One region of the Venatoribacter cucullus genome, then DNA from elsewhere that is predicted to be linked to it. Evidence: predicted binding sites of a transcription regulator. Region 1 holds the regulator's gene; the other holds the start of a gene.
The links. The regulator FliA, encoded in region 1, starts transcription of late flagellar genes. The targets are predictions, from matches to a motif close to CTAAAGTTNNNNNNNNNNCNGCCGATA.

Region 1 (7,839 bases):
CACTTTGATATGAATGCTGGTACCGGCATCCGGTTTGGAATGAATAACCACCGTGCCATTAAGCTGGGCAATTTTGGTTTTCACCACGTCCATACCCACACCGCGGCCGGACACATCCGAAATTTGCTCTTTGGTGGAAAAACCCGGGGCAAATATCAGATTAAAACATTCATTTTCGGTCAGGCGGTCAGCAGCATCCTGATCCATAATGCCTTTTTCGACCGCTTTACGGCGCAGCACATCGGCATTCATACCGTGGCCGTCGTCCTGAATAATCAGCAGAATATGGTCGCCTTCCTGCTCGGCCGACAACAACACCGTACCGACGCGGGGCTTACCTTTTTTCTCGCGCTCGTCCGGCATTTCCACACCGTGGTCAACCGAGTTGCGCACCAGGTGCACTAACGGGTCAGCCAGCGCCTCGACCAGGTTTTTATCCAGGTCGGTTTCTTCGCCGCGCAGTTCGAGGTTAATTTCTTTTTTCAGTTGCCGGGCCAGGTCCCGGACCACCCGCGGGAAGCGGCCGAATACTTTTTTGATCGGCTGCATCCGGGTTTTCATCACCGCCGCCTGCAGATCACCAGTAACCACATCCAGGTTAGCCACGGCTTTCGACATGGACTCATCGGCGCTTTTCAGGCCCAGCCGCACCAGACGGTTACGCACCAGTACCAGCTCACCGACCATATTCATAATATCGTCGAGACGTTTGGTATCGACCCGTACCGTGGTTTCCGCGGCAGAATCTTTATCAGCGGCAGCAGCGGGTGCCGGCGCAGTTTTGGCGGCGGCGGCTTTGGCAGCCGGTGCCGCTTTAGCCGGTTCAGCTTTGGCGGCAGCAGGTTTTTTACTGGGTTTTGCGGTCGTCTTAGCCGCTGGTTTGTCAGCGGCAGGTTCGGCAGTGACAGATTCGGCAGTGGCTGCAGCATCGGCACCCGCTGCGGCACTGTGCTTACCTTTACCGTGTAAGCGATCAAGTAATTCTTCAAACTCGGAATCGCTGATCAGATCATCACCACCAGCCCCGGCAGGTGCTTCCGCGGCTACCGGTTCTGCAGCGGGCGCAGCATCGGCGGCTACACCAGTATGGCGACCTTTGCCATGCAACTGATCGAGCAATGCTTCAAACTCGTCGTCAGTAATCTCGTCACTGTCAGCGCCAGATGAGCCAGCCTCTGCAGCGGCAGCGCCATCGTCGGCAGGTTGCTGGTGCTGTTCATCCAGTGCGTCCAGCAACCGTTCAAATTCGTCGTCGGTAATATCGCCGTCATCAACAGGCGCCGGTGCTGCTGTTTCGGTCAGGTCTGCCGTTTCTTCAGAATCAACGGCAACGACATCATCGGCCGCCACGTCGTCTTCGGAGGCAGGCTTAGCCAGCTGATGCAGGCGTTCAATTAATTCAGGATCAGCGTTGTCTGGTGTGGCGCCGGAACGAACGGCATCAAACATTTCGTTGACGCTGTCGAGTGCCTGCAACACCACATCCATTAAATCGGAGGTAACAGAGCGTTTACCGTTGCGCAGAGTATCGAACACGTTTTCCGCCGCATGGCAGCAATCCACCAGCGGGCTCAGCTGTAAAAATCCAGCGCCACCTTTAACGGTGTGAAAGCCGCGGAAAATAGCATTCAGCAGATCTTTATCCTGCGGGCGTTGTTCAAGATCGACCAGTTGTTCAGAGAGCAACTCAAGGATCTCGCCGGCTTCGACCAGAAAATCCTGGAGGATCTCTTCATCAGCATCGAAACTCATCCGTTAGCTCCTTCAAAAACCAAGACTGGACAGTAAGTCATCAACATCATCCTGGCTGGCAACTACGTCTTCACTGGATTTATTTATCTGCGGTCCTTCCGCAGCGATATTTTTACCCTCTGCCGGCGCCACAACGTCGCTGTCCAGATCGGTGTGGGTGATCCCGGTAATTTTGTCGACATTACCAGCCATCAGCACCAGATTAACCAACCGGGCCTCCACATCGCGTACCAGAGCGGCCACTTTATGAATAACCTGGCCGGTCAGATCCTGAAAATCCTGTGCCAGCACGATGTCAGAAAGCTGCCCCTGCAATTGTTGCGACTGACCGGCACTGTCCTGCAGGAACTGGGTCATTTCCCGACTCAGGGCCCGGAATTCATCCGGTGTCAGTTCTTTTTTCCGGAAGCGTTGCCATTGGGCATTCAACCGGCTGGCTCGCTCATGAATATCACTGGCCAGCGGCATCGCCGCATCCACCAGATCCATGGTGCGGTTGGCCGATTTATCGGTCATTTCCAGCACGTATGTCAGTTTATCGGTCGCATTGGCTATTTCTGAAGAGGCCCCCACCGAAGTATCGACATTCAGATTTTTTATGGCTTCATGCAACGCTCTGGTCAGGCGGCCGATCTCGTTGTAAAGCGTGCGATCCCGCACATCGTTGAGGTCGTTAACCAGCGAGACAGCCCGACCAATATCACCGCGCTCCAGCTCCTTAAGCATATTTTCAGCAAGGTTGCGGATTTCTCTGCTGACATCGCTGTTGTCGGTGTTCATATTGAATCCGGACATTAAGGGTCGCCTTTCTTTAACCTTCGATGCGTTCAAATATCTTGTCGATTTTCTCTTTCAGCACCGCCGCTGTGAAAGGCTTAACCACATAGCCATTCACACCGGCCTGGGCTGCTGCCACAATCTGATCACGTTTGGCTTCTGCTGTTACCATCAGTACCGGCAGGCTTTTCAGGCGTTCATCCGCCCGTACCCGCTTCAGCAGATCCAGACCGGTCATGCCCGGCATGTTCCAGTCGGTAACCAGAAAATCAAAGTCACCGTTTTGCAGCATCGGCAACGCAGTGGTCCCGTCATCCGCTTCCTGGGTGTTGGTAAAGCCCAGGTCACGCAGCAGGTTTTTGACGATCCGTCTCATTGTTGAAAAGTCATCAACAATAAGAATCTTCATGTTTTTGTTCAAAACGACCTCCAATAATCGACTTTATATTCCAAGTCGTCCCATCGGTTGAGTGTAGACGCAGTTAATGCATTATCCACAAACCACAGCACTCTGACCGAAAAAAATACCGTCAGATTAATAAGTTAGCCCATCCAACCGGATAACCGGGTGCGTAACCGGTGTGCCGCCTGACTGTGCAATTGGCTGACCCGCGATTCACTGACCCCCAGCACCGCCCCGATTTCTTTCAGGTTAAGCTCTTCGTCGTAATACAGGGCCAGCACCAGCTGTTCCCGTTCCGGCAGGGTTTTAATGGCACCGGCCAGCTGCAGCTGAAACGATTCACGCTCCACCCCATCCTGTGGACCGGGTAAACCTTCATCATCAAACACATCAAAACCGGATTCGCTTTTTTCCAGCACTTCTTCAAAGCTGAACAGCCGGCAGCCGGCGCTGTCTTGCAGAATACTGTGGTATTCGTCCTGGCTGATGCCCAGCACCGCCGCCACCTCAGTATCTTCAGCGTCACGGCCTTTTTCGTTTTCGACCTGGCGGATGGCGGCGCTGATGCGGCGCGCATTACGATGCACCGAACGCGGCGCCCAGTCACCACGACGTATTTCATCCAGCATCGAACCGCGGATACGGATACCGGCATAGGTTTCAAAGCTGGCACCTTTACCGCCGTCGTATTTACGCGCGGCTTCAATCAGGCCGATCATGCCGGCCTGAATCAGGTCATCCAGTTGAACACTGTCGGGTAAACGCCCCAGCAGATGATGCGCAATGCGCTTCACCAGCGTGGCGTGTTCACGCACCAGCATTTCATAGTCATGCTTCTGAACGTCGGTATACACCAGGCAACTTCCTACTGACACTCGTTATGCCCCAGCTTCCTGCACTAACCGGTCCACGAAAAATTCCAGATGCCCACGGGGGGTAGAAGGCAACGGCCATGAGTCTACTTTTTTCGCCAGAGCCCGGAAGGCAATTGCCGCTTTGGAGCGCGGATAGGCTTCCAGTACCGCTTTCTGACGCTGTACGGCACGTTTCAGCGCATCGTCCTGCGGAATCGCACCCGCATATTGTAATGCGACTTCCAGAAAACGGTCGGTTACTTTGGTCAATTTATTGAACAACGCCGTACCTTCCTGTGGTGTTCTTACCATATTTGCCACAATGCGGAAGCGGAACAGGCCGTAATCACGGTTCAGCAATTTGATCTGGGCGTAGGCGTCTGTAATGGACGTCGGCTCATCCGTCACCACCATCAACACTTCCTGCGCCGCATGCACAAAGCTCATCACACCTTCGGAGATACCGGCGGCGGTGTCGATAATCAAAACGTCCATATCGTCGCCGATATCGCTGAAGGCCTGAATCAGACCGGCGTGTTCACGACTGTTCAGTTGCGTCAGTTTCTGGGTTCCGGACGACGCCGGCACCACACGGATACCGCCCGGGCCTTTCACCATAATGTCACGCAGATCACACTCGCCCTGCAGCACATTTTCAATGGTTTTGTTGGCACTCAGCCCCAGCAGAATATCAATATTGGCAAGCCCGAGGTCAGCATCCAGCACCACTACCCGGCGGCCCAGTTCGGCCAGTCCGATGGCCAGATTGACCGATACGTTGCTTTTACCGACCCCACCCTTACCACCGGTAACGGCGATCACCTGTACGGGATGTCTTGCCATGCTTATTTATACTCCGTATTAGCCGCCGGGCGGCTGCGTTCTGTCATCGCGGTGGCAGCCTGCCAGCGCGTTCTGGCCATGCGAGCCATCTGTTCGGCCAGTCTTACCAGTTTGGCAGCCTCCGGGTAGTGAATATCATCCGGAATATGCGGGCCATCCGTTACCAGGGTAACCGGCAGACGGGTCAGCGCCGCGACACTCATGGCCGCTCCCAGGCTGAAACATTCATCCAGTTTGGTAAACACACAACCAGACAAGCCAGCGGGTTTGAACAATTCGTAATTTTCCTGCAGGCAACGACCCTGACTGGTTAATGGTAACACCAGTAATTTCTTCAACCTTGATCCAGCTTGCTTAAGCATAGCCAATTGCACGTCAAAGTGTTGATCGCGGCTGGATAAACCGGCGCTGTCGACCAACACCAGCTTTTTATCTTTAAGGGTATCGAGCAATTTGTTCAGATCGCCCTGCACCGGCAATACGTGCAGCGGCACGCCCAGAATGCGGGAAAAACTGCGCAGCTGATCATGGGCGGCCACGCGATAGTTATCCAGTGTTACCAGTGCCACTGAACCGGCACCGTGACGCATCACAAACTGCGCCGCAATTTTACCGATGGTAGTGGTTTTGCCGGCACCAGTAGGGCCAACCAATGCCACCATACCGCCACGCTCCAGCACCTGGGTAGAAGCGACCGGAATATCGTCCTGCAGCATGGTCAGCACCTGCTGCCAGGCCTGATCCAGATCGGAGGACGTTACCCGGGCGGCAATATCATCGGCCCAGGCCGGTTCCAGTCCCAGATCCTGACACCGCGCCCACATCTGCGACTGCTGCCAGGTTAAGGGCCGGCGGGTATCCCAGGGGCTGCCATTATGGCTGACCATCCAGTCTTTCAGTTCACGCAGCTGGCCCTGCATCTGTTCCAGAGCATGGTTGTACAGGCCAGTATCATTTACCTCGCTCACGGCCGCCGGCTGAGGACGCGCCAGCGGGCGTTCTTCCTGCACGGGCGACACCACACGGCGGGGCTGTGACTGAGGTTGAGATTGCGGCTGCGCCACCGCCGCAGCGCGGGGCTTGCCGGCAGCGCTGGTGAGCTGGTCGTTTTTAAAGCCACGCAGCACTTTGGCCAGACTGGCCTGCGAACCAACATCCGCCTCGCGGGCCTGCTGCAAACGGGCGGCACGCTGTTCGGTACGGGCCGGAGCGCGCTGTTGCTGACGGGTTTTGGCCTGCTCCAGCTCCTGCTGCAGTTGCAGCTGGCGCTCAAGTTCCGGCGCCGCGCTCTGGCTGTGATAATCCAGCGCGGCAACCACTTCCATACCTTCAGCGGTTTTGCGGCTGGACACAATCACGGCATCCGGGCCCAGTTCCTGGGATACCAGACGCAGCGCGGTCTGCATATTAGCGGCGGTGAAGCGTTTTGCTTTCATAATCGACACTCACAACTATTTGCCGCCGATACTGGCGACAATGGTAATACTCTTGTTGTCCGGTACTTCCTGGTAAGCCAGTACATGCAGCTGCTCAATGCTGTTGCGGATGAACTGCGCCATGGCAGCCCGCAACTGACTGGTAACCAGCAACACGGCCGGATTGCCGGCCATTTCCTGTGCCTGTACGGCTTCAGCCAGGGAGCGCTGCAGGTTTTCGGCCATGGCCGGTTCCAGAACCAGACCATATTGCTGAGCCTGCTGCGCGCTCTGCTGCAATGTCTTAAGCAATAACTGTTCCAATGATGGATCCAGCGTCATAACCACCAGCTCATCCCTGTTGCCATAGATGTTCTGGACGATCATCCGGCTTAATGCCAGACGCGCCGCCGCCGTCATCGTGGCAATATCTTGACTCTTCGAAGGTGAATTCGCCAAAGACTCGGCGATTGAGCGCAGATCGCGGATGGGCACATGCTCACGCAGCAGGCTTTGCAATACGGTCAGCAGCTGACTGATGCTGACGGTATTGGGCACCAGCTCTTCGGCCAGTTTGGGTGAGGTTTTGGCCAGAATATCCACCAGCTGCTGCACATCTTCATGACCCAGCAGTTCGTGGGCGTGGCGCTGCAGTTTCTGGTTCAGGTGCGTGGCGACCACCGTGCTGGCATCCACCACGGTGTAGCCCAGGGTCTGGGCACGATCTTTCTGGTTTGGATCAATCCAGAAGGCTTCCAGACCAAAGGCCGGGTCGGTCGTGGCCAGACCGTCAATTTTGCCGAACACCTGGCCGGGGTTAATGGCCAGCTCGCGTTCCGGGTAAATTTCCGCTTCCGCCAGCGTTACGCCCATCAGGGTAATGCGGTATTGGTTCGGCAGCAGATCGAGGTTGTCGCGGATATGCACCGACGGCATCAGGAAGCCCAGCTCCTGCGACAGCTTACGGCGCACGCCTTTAATACGGTTCAGCAACTGACCGCCCTGGGCTTTATCGACCAGCGGAATCAGACGATAGCCGACCTCCAGCCCCACCCGGTCAACCGGCTCTACGTCATCCCAGCCCAGCTCTTTCACTTCCATTTGTTTAATAGTGGCTTCGGCTTTTTCTTTCGGTGCCGCCAGCGCTTTGTCGCTGCCGCCCGCGGTTTTACCCGGTAACGCCCCGGCCGGCACCGTTTCTCCGGTTAAACGCCGCACCACGGCGTCGCCCAGCGCACCGCCAGATTTTTTCCAGCTGATGATATAAGCAATCAGGCCCGCGACCAGCGCCGAACCGAGAAACACGGTATGCGGCATGCCCGGCACCAGACCCATTAAAAACATCAGCCCGGCCGATATCGCCAGAGCGCGCGACGAGGAGAACATCTGCGTGAAAATCTGCTCACCCATGTCTTCATCGCTGCTGTTGCGGGTCACCATAATGGCGGTGGCGGTAGACAGCAGCAGTGACGGAATCTGTGCCACCAGACCGTCACCAATGGCCAGCAGCGTATAAGCAGAAACCGCATCGCCGAAACTCAGGCCGTGCTGCACCATACCAATGGCAAAACCACCGATGACGTTGATCACCAGAATCAGGATACCGGCGACCGCGTCGCCCTTAACGAACTTACTGGCACCGTCCATGGAGCCGTAGAAATCGGCTTCGGCCGCCACATCCGACCGACGCTTTTTGGCTTCATCGGCATCAATCAGGCCGGCGTTCAGATCGGCATCAATCGCCATTTGTTTACCAGGCATGGCGTCCAGGGTGAAGCGGGCACTTACTTCTGAC
Region 2 (7,839 bases), 1.2 Mb from region 1:
CGCTGGCCGGTTACTGCCGTTTTCGCGACTGCGCCCATGAGCAGGAACCCGGTTGCGCCATTCGTGCGGCGGTAAAAAAAGGCGACATCAGCGAGCGCCGCTTCGACAGTTACCGGCGCATTGTGCAAACCCTGACCGGGCTTTAAGGAGCCTCTGAATAACTCGATGCCCGCTCTGGATTGCAGGAAAGTTCTGAATCACGAAGCCGGGTTGAAGGCATAACGGGTTCTGTCAAAACCCGGCGACACCGAGTCAGGACTTTCCTGCAATCCCCGTAGGGCGCGGCTTTCCGGGCCGTATAGCGGCGTTGGCGAACTTGAAAAGGGCTCGCCATTCTCTGCGTTCACCGCCTTGCTCTGCAGCCCGCAAATACTCGCGCAGAGCTGTGCAGAGTTATTCAGAGGCTCCTTAAACACTACCAGAACGCTTCTTCTTCGTTGGGCGGGTTATCGTAAGGATTATCCCGCGCTTCGCGCTGCTGGCGCAGCCGCTCCAGCATCGAGCCGGAACGATTAATCACCGGTTCACGCGGGTCAGCGGTGCCGGCTTCGCCATCGGCACCCGCCTCACCTCCGTTAATAAATTCCACCTCGGGTTCAGCACCACGGTTGCGCACGCTGGCTTCAGAACGAATATTCAGCAGGGTAATGGAAATACGCCGGTTAACGGCTGCATAAGGGTCGTTGGCATCCAGCGGCGCGGTATCCCCCATGCCAATCACCTGCGCGATCTGCGTCTTCGGCACCCCGGCTTCCATCAGTGCTCGGCGCGCACTGTCAGCCCGGATCGCTGACAGGCTCCAGTTGGCATCTTCAGATTCATCCACCCCGCCCATGCGTGCCGCATCGGTATGGCCGGCAATGGACAAACGGTTATCCATAGCGGCCATTAACGGCGCCAGCTCCCACAGAATATCTTCAGAATAATATTTCAGCCGTGCGCTGCCGGTATCAAACATCGGCCGGTTGGTCTTATCGACAATCTGCAACCGCAAACCTTCAGTGGTGATGTCCAGCAACAGCTGATCTTTAAACGGGCTGAGGGTCGGACTGGCATTAATGCGCTCTTCGATCTGGGCTTTTTTGTTTTCCAGCCGCTGCCGTTCAATGGCTTCCGCCATGCTTTCAATTTCTTCCGCCTGCAGAATTTTTTCCGGATCAATCACTTCTGATTCCGCCACATTATCGGCCTGCGATGGCGAGCCACCCAGATCAATCACATAACGTGACGGTACTTTACGGCCTTCTTCGTAAGCCAGCGGGTCCTGAAAATAACCGGAAATAGCGGCGCGCTGGGTTTCGTCGGAATTACTGATAATCCACAGCACCAGAAACAGCGCCATCATGGCCAGCGCAAAATCCGCCATCGCCACTTTCCAGGCACCACCATGGTGGCCATGTTTGCCTTTTTTAATACGACGAATAACGATGTTTTTGTTCTGGCCCAGATTTTCCATCAGCGGCTCCGCACCTTGCTTTCGACCTCGGTAAAGGTCGGCCGGTCACGGGTGAACAGAGATTTACGGCCAAACTCCACCGCCAGCTGCGGCGGCAGACCGTTAAGCGAAGCAATAACGCAGGACTTCACCGCTTCGTACAGTTTGATTTCTTCCTCCGCCAGATGGTGCAGCACCGCACTGACCGGGCCGACAATACCGTAAGCGAGAAAAACCCCCATAAAGGTCCCCACCAGAGCCGCGGCGACGTGGGCACCAATGGCCGCAATTTCGCCATCAATGGCGCCCATGGTAATCACAATCCCCAATACGGCAGCGACAATACCAAAGCCCGGCAAGGCATCCGCGACCCGGCCCACCGCATTGGCGGGCGTTTCCAGTTCGTGCATACGGGCTTCAATTTCCTGATCCATCAACGCTTCCAGCTCGAAGGACGTCAGGTTGCCGGCGGCAATAATACGGAAATAATCGGCGATAAAATGGGCCAGTTCTTCATTGGCCTGAATGGCCGGATAACGGGAAAACAGCGCACTGGAGGACGGGCTTTCGACATCCGCCTCAATGGCCATAATACCTTCACGGCGGGCTTTGTTGAGAATGTCATACAGCAGCCCGAGAACATCCATGTGCAGGGCTTTGTTTACCTTGCTGCCCATGATGATTTGCGGGGTCATTCTGAAACAATGTTTCACCACATGCCAGGGATTGGAAATCAGGAAGGCACCGAAGGCGGCACCGACAATAATCAGAATTTCAAAGGGCTGCCATAAGGCCAGCAGATTGCCATGTGACATCACATAGCCATACAGCACACTGCCAAAAACAATGCTCAGACCAATCAGAAACAGCATCCGTTAACGTCCTTAGGGCAACCAGCGGAAGAATAATTTATGTCTATAGTTGAGTGTATCGGCCGATATCCGGTTAACATCAGCAGCTTGTAAGTAAAGGCGACAACGGGCAGTTATACAAACCCTCATGACATCTGTACTCATTACTCCGCCAGCGGCCGGCCTGTGGCGCAAAACCGGCGCCAGCCAGGATTTTCCGATTCTGGCGGAAACCCGCCTGCGGATCAAAAAGCAGCTGCAGCACCGCCGCGTCAGCTTTGATGATCTGGCGCCACTGGTTGAACAGGACGCAGCCCTGTGTCTGCATTTGCAGCAGCATGTGGCCCGCAACCGTCCCAACAGCCTGGCGCAGGTATCGGGGGCCGCCAGCTGCCTGGCTCTGCTGGGCCTGGAGTCACTGGTAAAACTGATGAAACAGCTGCCGGTGGTGGCCGCCGATACCGATGAAGCCCATCTGCAGCTGTACCGCCGCGCCTTACTCACGGCGCAGCTGGCCGGCAATCTGGCCGCCGACTGGGCCAGCGTGCTGAACAACACCACGCCCCATTATGCCCGCTGGAGCACCCTGATGTCGTCCGCACCGCTGTGGTTGTGGCTGTTGCAGCACCCACCGGTGCGTAACTGGCTGCACCTGCTGGGCAACGACATAGACCTGCTGCCGGCCAGCCGGATGATCTTCGGCCCGGCCCAGCGCGAATGGCCGCAATTAGCCCGACAACTGCATCTGCCCGCCATGGCACAATCTCTGTATGAACCGGCCCAATGGCCGGATCGCGCCCAATGGCGGCATCTGCGCCGGCACGACCCCAGAGACAGCGACGATCAGCGCGCTCTGATGCACCGCTGCCATCAACCCTTCATGATCTGCCTGATGGCCAATGCACTGGCCTGGCACTGGCATATTGCCCCCGACAGCCCGCGCTGCCAGCGCTGGCAGCACCTGATCGCTAACTGGCTGGGACGTTCGATTCACATACTGCGGCCGCATCTGCGCCAGCTGCAGGTACAGACCACCCGTAACCAGCACAGCAGCGCCGCCACCGGCCTGCACCTGCTGGTAAGCCCGGCAACTGCCTATCAGCCCTACCCCTGGGTTAATCCCATGGGCCAGGAGGATATTCCGCCGGCGGGTCTGCGCCAGCCATTCCGTGAACACCAGACCAGCACCGTCGACGACGCACCGGCTGGCACCCCGACTGCGCCCAACGCTCCCCCACCCGAGCGCCGTCAGGATCCCCTGTATATGAAAAAACTGCTGCGCCAGTTACAGCACGAACCAGACAGCTTCGGTGATCTGCATTACCTGATGCGCGGCATGCTGAAAGGCATCTGCAGTGGCTTGGGTATGCCGGCAGCCTGCATTGCCCTGCTCAACCGCGAACGCACCGCACTGAAAGTGCTTTACAGCGAAGGCCTGAGCGAACAAGCACCGTTGCGGAGCTTTCTGATTGATCTGCGCACTCCATCACTGTTTACCAAACTGATGGAAAAACAATCAGCGGTACTGCTGAACCCGGACAACCGGGCCCGCTATCTGACGCATATTCCGCCAGCCATGACTGCCCGCCTGCCGCAGCACTGCATGATGATGTCGATTGATGCCGGTGCGCAGCCCATTGGGCTGGTTATGGCGCTGGGGAATGACAACCAGCCGCCCTTCACGCAGGCAGAATTTATCGATTTCAAAAACCTGTGCATTGTTACCTGCCATGGCCTGACGGCCCTGCGGATTAATACCGAACAACGCCGCCAGCGCCCGCCGACAGACTGAGCCGGAAAACAGAAACCTGACAGAATCATTCAGGTTGGCTAAACTCGCGCACTCGTCAGCATTTATCGGGGCTGTGTCAGCATGAATCGCTTTCCTTTATTACTGGAACCCAGCCAACTGGCGGCCAGCCTGCCGGTATCCGGACAGGTATTGATTATTGAGCAGGCCGGCCGCGACAATTACCTGCAGAACCATATTCCCGGTTCGGTGTGGCTGGATTTCAAACGTCTGCAGCTGGGCACCGCTCCTACCCCGGGCGCTCTGCCGTCCCTGGCCCAATTGAGTGAAGTTTTCAGTGAGCTGGGCCTGACCCCAGACACCCATGTGATCTGCTCCGATGACGAAGGCGGCGGCTGGGCCGGACGCCTGATCTGGGTACTCGACTGCCTGGGGCACACCCGGTATTCCTATCTGAACGGCGGCCTGGTCGCCTGGCGCGCCGAGGGGCTGCCCACCAGCAGCACGGAAACGCTGCCGACTGCATCGGTCTATCAGGCTGAATTGCGCAATCCGGATTGCTCGCTGACCAAAGAACAGATTCTGCAGCGGCTGGGGCAACCGGATTTTGCCATCTGGGATGCCCGCTCACGGGCCGAATACACCGGCGAGAAAGTAATTTCTGCCCGCGGCGGTCATATTCCCGGCGCGGTCAATTACGAATGGACCCTGGGCATGAACAAAGCCCGCGGCCTGCGCATTAACGATCTGGAAACCTTCCGTTCCCTGCTGAACGATCTGGGTATTGATGCCACTAAAGAAGTGGCCACCCATTGCCAGACGCATCACCGTTCCGGTTTTACTTATCTGGTCGGGAAAATCCTTGGCCTGAACATTAAAGGCTATGCCGGCTCCTGGTCTGAATGGGGCAACGATCCGGCCACTCCGGTTACCACCGGCGAACAACCCTGAGGCACCTTATGACATTTCAGCAAAAAGCATTTATTGCCCTGCAGTACCTGCTGCCGCAACACCTGTTATCCCGTCTGGTTGGCTGGCTGGCTGCCAGTGAAATCCGCTGGCTGAAAAACAGCTTTATCAATTTTTTTATCGACCAGTACGAAGTAAACATGGCGGAAGCCCGGCGCAAAAGCGCGGACGAATTCCGCTGTTTCAACGATTTTTTCACCCGCGAACTGGAAGACGGCGCCCGCCCGCTGGCCAGCGGTGATGGCGTTGTTGTGTCACCGGCGGATGGTGCGGTGTCGCAGCTGGGCGAAATCCGCAATGGCCGTATTTTTCAGGCCAAAGGTCAGGACTACTCGCTTACCGAACTGCTGGGCGGTGACAGCAAGCGCGCCGAAGCCTTTATGGGCGGTGAATTTGCCACCATTTATCTGTCACCCAAAGACTACCACCGCGTGCACATGCCCGTGACCGGTACGCTGCGCGAAGTGATCTACGTACCCGGCGATTTGTTTTCGGTTAACAAAACCACCGCCGAAAACGTACCGCGCCTGTTTGCCCGCAACGAACGCCTGGTGGCCATTTTTGATACCGAACACGGCCCTATGGCCATGGTACTGGTCGGTGCCATGATCGTGGCCGCCATTGAAACCGTCTGGGCCGGCCTGATTACCCCGCCGAAACGCGAACTGAAAGTGACCGACTTCAGCAACCCGCAACCCATCACCCTGCAGCAAGGGGAAGAAATGGGCCGTTTTCTGCTCGGTTCTACCGTGGTGCTGTGTTTTGGCAAAGATACCATCCGCTGGCAGGAAGGCTTGCAGGCTGACAGTCCGCTGCGCATGGGTGAAGCCGTTGCCATGGCAACCCGCACCGAAGCGGAAGACTGATACCCCGCAACAGGGACGAAAAGCGACAGCTGGCGTTAATTCGCTATACTGTTTGTGAATGTTTTGTTAACCGGTGGTACCTTGCCGCCTGAATCCGTAATTTTGTGAAGCGATTGCATGGACAGCCCGAACACACCAATACGATTGCACATACCCACAGCCTCGCAGAGCCGGTTGTCGTTCTGCGAAGGCCATGTTGACGGTATTACCCAGTGGGCCAGGGAACTGCCCATGGCCAATACCGGTGAGTCAGCACGCCAGTTATATCAGGCCGTGCGCGAACTGAACCAGTGGGAAACCGATCCGCTGCTGCGCTTCAAAATGCTGGAGGTGGTGCGGCCTTATGTCTATTCCATCTGCACCCTGCTGAATAAGCACTTCCTGCAGTCCTCAATTTCGCTGAATGACAAGCAGCTCAAAATTGCCAACCTCAGCCAGGCCATGCAAGGGCATCTGGCTACCGGCTATAAAATGGTGGTGGCGCATTGCCTCAGCGCACCGCTGAAAGACAGCGCTGAACGGCCGGCCAAAATGGTTACGCTGGCCATTCATCGTGCCATTGCCGACACCAGCCAAACCATGCTGCGGGCTTTTCAGCTGTACTGTCAGCCGCCCGAGCATGCCTGGCTGGAGATCAACCAGCTGTATTTGCTGGCCGAGATGAACCAGCTGCTGCAGTACAAAGTCAGCGACCGGCAAACCCGTTTTTTATCCACCTCCTGCATTCAGGATGTGTTTGTCCGGGCCCATTTACTGGGGGCCGCCAAGCCCAATAACCTGCGCCAGCAAGACCTCGCCGACCTGTACGAAGCCAGCGAGTTATGGGCCGAATCGGTCACCTTGTCAGCCGCTGATGACGAAAGCGCGCTGTTTATTATTAATCTGCACCGCGACCGTCCGGCCCAGTACCGGCAGCATCTGCGCGATGTACAGAAACCCATGTTCCGCAGCATGAACACCAGCCAGCTGGTGCAGGCACTGAAACACTGGGCCGCCAATCCTTCGTCCACCCACAACAGCATTACTGTGCCGGGCAAGCTCAGCGACAACCTGTTATCCCACGCCATTCAGGCCTGGGGTATCCATTGGCAGCGCTCATTCCGCCGCGCCCCCACCGAGGGTCAGCTGCGCCTGTGTATTGGCCTGTCCGCCACGCACTATTACAGTGCCGGACAGAAAGATTTTGAACGGGTGGTGGCGGGTATCAAGCCACAAACCCTGAGCGGTGACAGCGAACGCAGTCACCGCGCAGGACGTATGCCATCCATGCCATCCGATGACGTCTGGGATAATGCGTTCGATGCCGGCGGCTCACGGCTGGCCGAGAACAACAACCTCAACCTGAATGTGATTGAATTCATCAATAAACACAAAGGCAAAGAGGACGACGAAGAACACTCATTAAAGTATCCATCGCATCTGGCCACCCTTATCAACACCAGCCCCGGTGGTTATTGCGTGCATTGGGATGGTGATATTCCCCCCAGCATTCAGGCCGGTGAATTACTGGGGATTCAGGAAAAAGGCGTACGCCACTGGTCGGTGGGGGTCATTCGCTGGATCCGCCACATGCGCGATCAGGGCACCCAGCTGGGTATCGAACTGCTGGCACCGCGCGCCGAAGTGGGCGCTGTCCGCTTATTGCAAAAAACCGGCAGTAACGGCCCCTTTATGCGGGCGTTATTATTGCCGGCCATTAAAGCCATTGCCCAACCGGCAACCTTGTTGCTGCCCAGAATTCCGTTCCGCACCGGTAATAAAGTGGAATTGTTGTACCCGGCCTTACAAGGTCGTTTTCAGCTGACCCGCAGGTTAACCTCCACCAGCGGTTTCAGTCAGTTCCAGTTCCGTCAGACCGGTGCCGTCAGCGCCACCGGCCAGCTGCAGAATGCCCCCGGCCTGACCGAAGACGATTTCGACTCGATCTGGAACAAACTCTGAGAATAAAAAACCAATAACCGCCCTACA

Region 2: a site for FliA is predicted at 2,364-2,390, ahead of motA (flagellar motor stator protein MotA). Genes of this name have one in related genera too.

Annotation. Positions count from the first base shown of each region.
Region 1 covers NZ_CP046056.1:2,002,750-2,010,588, forward strand. Annotated here, with positions in the region: gene GJQ55_RS09545 (chemotaxis protein CheA) at 1-1,752, opposite strand, end outside; gene GJQ55_RS09550 (protein phosphatase CheZ) at 1,765-2,532, opposite strand; gene cheY (chemotaxis response regulator CheY) at 2,564-2,938, opposite strand; gene GJQ55_RS09560 (RNA polymerase sigma factor FliA) at 3,073-3,753, opposite strand; gene GJQ55_RS09565 (MinD/ParA family protein) at 3,811-4,629, opposite strand; gene flhF (flagellar biosynthesis GTPase FlhF) at 4,632-6,065, opposite strand; gene flhA (flagellar biosynthesis protein FlhA) at 6,081-7,839, opposite strand, start outside.
Region 2 covers NZ_CP046056.1:352,502-360,340, reverse strand. Annotated here, with positions in the region: gene rsgA (small ribosomal subunit biogenesis GTPase RsgA) at 1-146, shown strand, start outside; gene motB (flagellar motor protein MotB) at 416-1,456, opposite strand; gene motA (flagellar motor stator protein MotA) at 1,456-2,307, opposite strand; gene GJQ55_RS01785 (hypothetical protein) at 2,435-4,078, shown strand; gene GJQ55_RS01780 (sulfurtransferase) at 4,160-4,987, shown strand; gene asd (archaetidylserine decarboxylase) at 4,996-5,871, shown strand; gene GJQ55_RS01770 (hypothetical protein) at 6,016-7,812, shown strand.